Regions from separate parts of the Actinoplanes sp. NPDC026619 genome, predicted to be linked through region 2. Evidence: riboswitches for the same ligand, from Rfam matches in the RefSeq annotation. Region 2 holds a riboswitch; the other holds the start of a gene.
What was found. A riboswitch is a leader RNA that binds a small molecule or an ion and turns the genes downstream of it on or off. The one in region 2 is predicted to bind cyclic di-AMP.

Region 1 (2,192 bases), on a different contig from region 2:
GTTGCCGTACTTCTTCATGGTGGCGTTGTGTGACTCCGAGAAGCCGCTCTTCTGCAACGACCAGTCGCAGGCCCGGCCCTTTGGATGCTCGAACGGCCCGCCGTCGCGGTGACAACCGACAAAGTTGTTGAAGCCGGCTTTCTTCACCTCTTGGTAGAGGTGCAGCGTGCGGGCGGTGATGCAACCGCTGGTCGTCGGATCGTTCACTGTGCATTTCTCGGGCGAGAAACCGCCGTCGGAATTGCGGGGCGCCGGGGCCGCGACCTTCGACGTGGCGTCCACGAATCCGGCGGTGAGGCCCGCGCCGCCGATGAGCGACAGAGCCTTGTCGGCGGTCTGCTTCTGCTTCGCCATCGCGGTCAGGTTGGTCTGCTCCGCCTTGACCTCGGCGTCGAGTGCCGCCTTGGTCGTGTTGACCTCGTCGATCGCCTCGTTGAGCTCGTGCAGCTTCTTGTCGTGCAGCGTGTTGATCTCCTCGAGGGAGACCGCCTTGGCCAGGAAGTCATCCGAGCCGTTGCTGCCGAGCAGAAAGCTGACGGTGCCGAGGTGGCCGGTGCGGTACTGCTGGGCCGCGATCGCGTTGACCTCGGGAATGAGGACATTGCGCTTGGCCTCGGCGAGCGTGACCTTGACGGTCAGCTGCTTCTGGGCGGTGGTCGACTTGGCGACCGCGGCCTTGGCCTGCACGTATTTGCGGTTCGACGACTCGAGAACGTCATCGAGGGTCTGGTCGGCGTTGTCGTCGCCCTTTTCGTCGGGCTGGGCCGAGGACGTCGACGGAGTGTCGGGGTCGGCGCTCGCGGGCGATGCGGGCGCCGCCAAGAAGGCGACCGCAACGAGCGGTGCCAGGGCTAGGGTCAGCCACCGGCGCGGGCGTACGGACATGCACGTTCCTTCCAGTTGACCGCCGACCGAGTTAGCTGACGGGTTCGGGATGGAAGCGATCCCTACCGCGGTTAGGCGGATTCACCCCACTGACCTGGTTCCCCGGCACGCCCTCGCGGGCGATTAGGCGGTGGTCTGCCGGCACCTCGGGGGCGGCGCCTTCGGCGGCAGAACCGGCCCTACTTTACCCGAGGCCGTGCTATAGGGCAGGGCTCGGGAAATGTGAATGCGGTGACGTTCCGGCGACTCTCCGTGCTTTTGTCACGCAAGGTCATCATCGAATTGCGCACAGTACGAGAACTGTCGATCAATCAATATCATGAGTATCGTCGGTCCCGATCTCCAGCCGGGGGATCGCCGCTTAATCGCCCGCGAGGGCGAGCCGGGGAACCACGTTCCTTGGGGTGAATCCGCCTAACCGCGGTAGGGATCACTTCCATCCCGAACCCGTCAGCTAACTCGGTCGGCGGCCGACGGAAGGAAACCTTTGTGCGGCAGAAAACTGTCCGCCGCCGTTCTGCGGCATTCCTGGCCCTTTTGATGGCAGTCGCCGGGCTGGCCTTCGCGGTGGCAACACCGGCGAGCGCGGCGCCGGGTGACACCGGCGACGACGGCGAGGGTGGCTCGAAGACGCTGATCCAACAGCTCGAGGCGGCGTCCAAGGGCTACGTGGATGCCCAGGAGGCGCTGGCCAAGTCCAAGACGCGGCAGACCCAGCTGACCGCCAAGGTCAAGGAACTCGACACCCAGCTCGGCCCGAAGCAGGCGGCGATCGACGAAATCGCCGCGCAGGCTTACCGGACCGGCCGGCTCGGGCCGATGAGCGCCCTGCTCACGGCCGACTCGGCGAGCGGCTTCCTGGACCGGGCGGTGACCCTCGAGACGGTCGCGGTCAAGCAGCAAGCGGTGATCAAGGACCTTAAGCAGACCCGCGACCAGCAGGAACAGGCGAAGCTCGGGATCGACGCCACCATCCGCGACCAGGCCAAGCAGGTCAGCGTGATGGCCAAGCGCAAGGCGCAGGCGGAGGGCGCGCTGAAGGCGGCCAACGCCGGCCAGGACGATCCGCAGTCGACCGACGGCGGCAGCAGCGACACGTCCGGCACGTTCTCGGGCGGCAGCGGCACGGTGGACGACCCGACCAGCGGGGGCCGCATCACCCAGCGGATGCTGTTCGCCTACAACCAGGCGCGGGCGGCCGGCTTCACCCACTACACGCACTGCTTCCGCGAGCAGAACAGCGGCGAGCATCCCAAGGGCCGGGCCTGCGACTTCGCGGCCGACAAGGACGGTTTCGGCGGGGTCGC
Region 2 (2,192 bases):
CTTGCCCTCGTTCCACTGGTCTTTCGTGTAGTGCTCGAGGTGGACGCCGACGCTGGCCCACGCCTCCTTCGTCAGACCCGAGCAGTCGTAACTGTTCGGGCCGTCGGAACCGAAGACGTACGGCTTGCCGATGAGGTCACAGGCTCGCTGCGCCGCCCGGCCGCCCTTGTCGTTGGTGTAGGTGACAGGACACGGACCGGTCTTGTACGGGCCGTCGGACTCGCCGCTCGCCCCGTACGCCTGAATCCGTAGTTTCTGCAGGTCGTTGATCTTCTTCTCGATCGCGGCCTTGCGCTTGGACAGGTCGGCGTCGCGTGCCGCGATCGACGTGGTCAGCACGTCCAGATCAGACTTCGTGCTGGTGTACTTGTCGCGCAGCTTGGCGACACCGGCGATCTGGTCCTGCTGATGACGCGCCAGCTGATCGAGGTAGGTCAGCTTGGCGGTCAGCCCGGTCGGCGACCCGGTGATGAGCATGGCGTTGAACGCGTTGGGCGAACCCTGCATGTACGCGTCCGTCGCCAGCCCGCGCACCTGCGACAGGGCAACGTCCACCTGCACCTGGAGCGGGGTGATCTGGGAGGCCAGCTTCTTCTGCTGGGCCTGGTTCTTCAGCAGTGTGCCGTGCACATCGTTGTACTGCTCGATGACCGGCTCGAGGTCGTTCCACTGCTTGTCGATCTGGGCCTCGACCGTGCTCGGCGAGGGAGCAGCGTGCGCCACGGAGGGTCCGGTAAGAACGACCCCCAGCGCGGCGGCAGCGCAGACGATGCTGCGCAGAACTGCGGCGCGTCGCGCCCCAATCCGTTTCACGTAGGTGCGTAGTCCTTTCTTCCCTCGGCCGCCGACCGGGTTAGCTGACGGGTTCGAGCGGGAAGCGCGCCCGGCCGCGTTGCCGCGGCTTCACCCCAACTACTCGGGTCCCCGGTTCGTCACGAATGACGATTAGGCGGTGGTCCGTCAGATCGTCCGGATGGACGATGGGGGGCTGCCGAACCGGGGACCACCGTACTCCGGATCAAGTCCTTAACTGAAGCGGCCACGGCAAGGAAACTGCTTGCTCGGGCGTAGTTACCAAGCGTTACTTCAACGGCCATTTAAGCAGCGCAACGTGCAGCCACGGCACCACGAGGATCACCGTGGGTAGAACAAGCAGGCCGACCGCGGCGACACTCGCGAGGGCGTTGAGCCCGACGGACCGGGTGTGCGGCGCCCCCAGCCGGGCCAGCCGGCGACGCCGCGCATCACCCTTCGGATTGGCGGCGGCATCCTCCGCCAGCGGGACGGCGTCGCTCAGCCGCTCCAGCGCGGCCTGCAGGGGCGCGGGCCCGGCGCGGCGACTCGCGGCATCATCGGCCACCATCTCCAGCAGCAGGTGTACGGCGTCAAGCGGCGCCCGGCTGCGCAACGGCCGTGGAACCGCCCGGTAGAACGCGGTGAACGACTCCATCACCAGGTCGTGGCGGTGCCGCAGGTGGGTCTGCTCGTGGGCGAGGACCGCGTCGATCTCCGGCCGGTCGAGGATCTTCAGCGCCCCGTCGCTGAGCACCACCCGCGCTTCCCGGCCGGGCACGCAGTAGGCGAGCGGCAGCGCCCCCTGCAGCACACGCAGGTTGTCGACGCCGAGCTCCTCGCGCTGTTCGACCCGGTCGAGCAGGTCGACGAGCAGCCGGTGCCGGGCGCGGCGCGCGCGGGAGCGCTTCGAGACGCCGTAGAGCGACCACAGCAGGCGCAGCACGATGGTCGCCGCGATGAGCAGCGCGCCGGCCAGGGCCGCGGCGGCGACGGGTTTGCCGGACGCGCGGGTCAGCTCCTCCGGCGCGGCGAGCACGACGCCGAGCGCGCAGAGCACGCCGGCCAGGGTGATCGCCTGCCAGAGCAGCACGGCGGCGGCCGGCGCCCGGTCGGGCCAGCGCGCGCCCGCGAGGATGCCGGGCACGACCAGCGAGAGGGTCAGCCCGAGCGCCCCGAGCAGGAGCGCCGTCATTTCTTGTTGGCGGCCTCGATGGCGGCGGCCAGCGCGTCCGGTGGGAGCTGGCCGACGAAGTAGGCGAGGGCGGCGTCCTGGTCCTCGGTGGTGCGCAGCGCGTCGAGCATGACCGATGCGGTCATCTCCTCGCGGGTCTGCGCCGGGGTGTAGCGGTAGGCCCGGTCGGCCTTCTGCTGCACGACCACGCCCTTCTTGGCGAGAC

Region 1: linked by a shared signal. The riboswitch ahead of AB0E90_RS15900 (hypothetical protein) and the one ahead of AB0E90_RS22885 (NlpC/P60 family protein) in region 2 are both predicted to bind cyclic di-AMP.

What each region holds. Positions count from the first base shown of each region.
Region 1 is NZ_JBEZYA010000006.1:199,258-201,449, reverse strand. It holds gene AB0E90_RS15900 (hypothetical protein) at 1-885, opposite strand, end outside; cyclic di-AMP (ydaO/yuaA leader) riboswitch at 889-1,025, opposite strand; cyclic di-AMP (ydaO/yuaA leader) riboswitch at 1,234-1,370, shown strand; gene AB0E90_RS15895 (hypothetical protein) at 1,375-2,192, shown strand, end outside.
Region 2 is NZ_JBEZYA010000010.1:185,387-187,578, forward strand. It holds gene AB0E90_RS22885 (NlpC/P60 family protein) at 1-723, opposite strand, end outside; cyclic di-AMP (ydaO/yuaA leader) riboswitch at 828-962, opposite strand; gene AB0E90_RS22890 (M56 family metallopeptidase) at 1,082-1,987, opposite strand; gene AB0E90_RS22895 (BlaI/MecI/CopY family transcriptional regulator) at 1,984-2,192, opposite strand, start outside.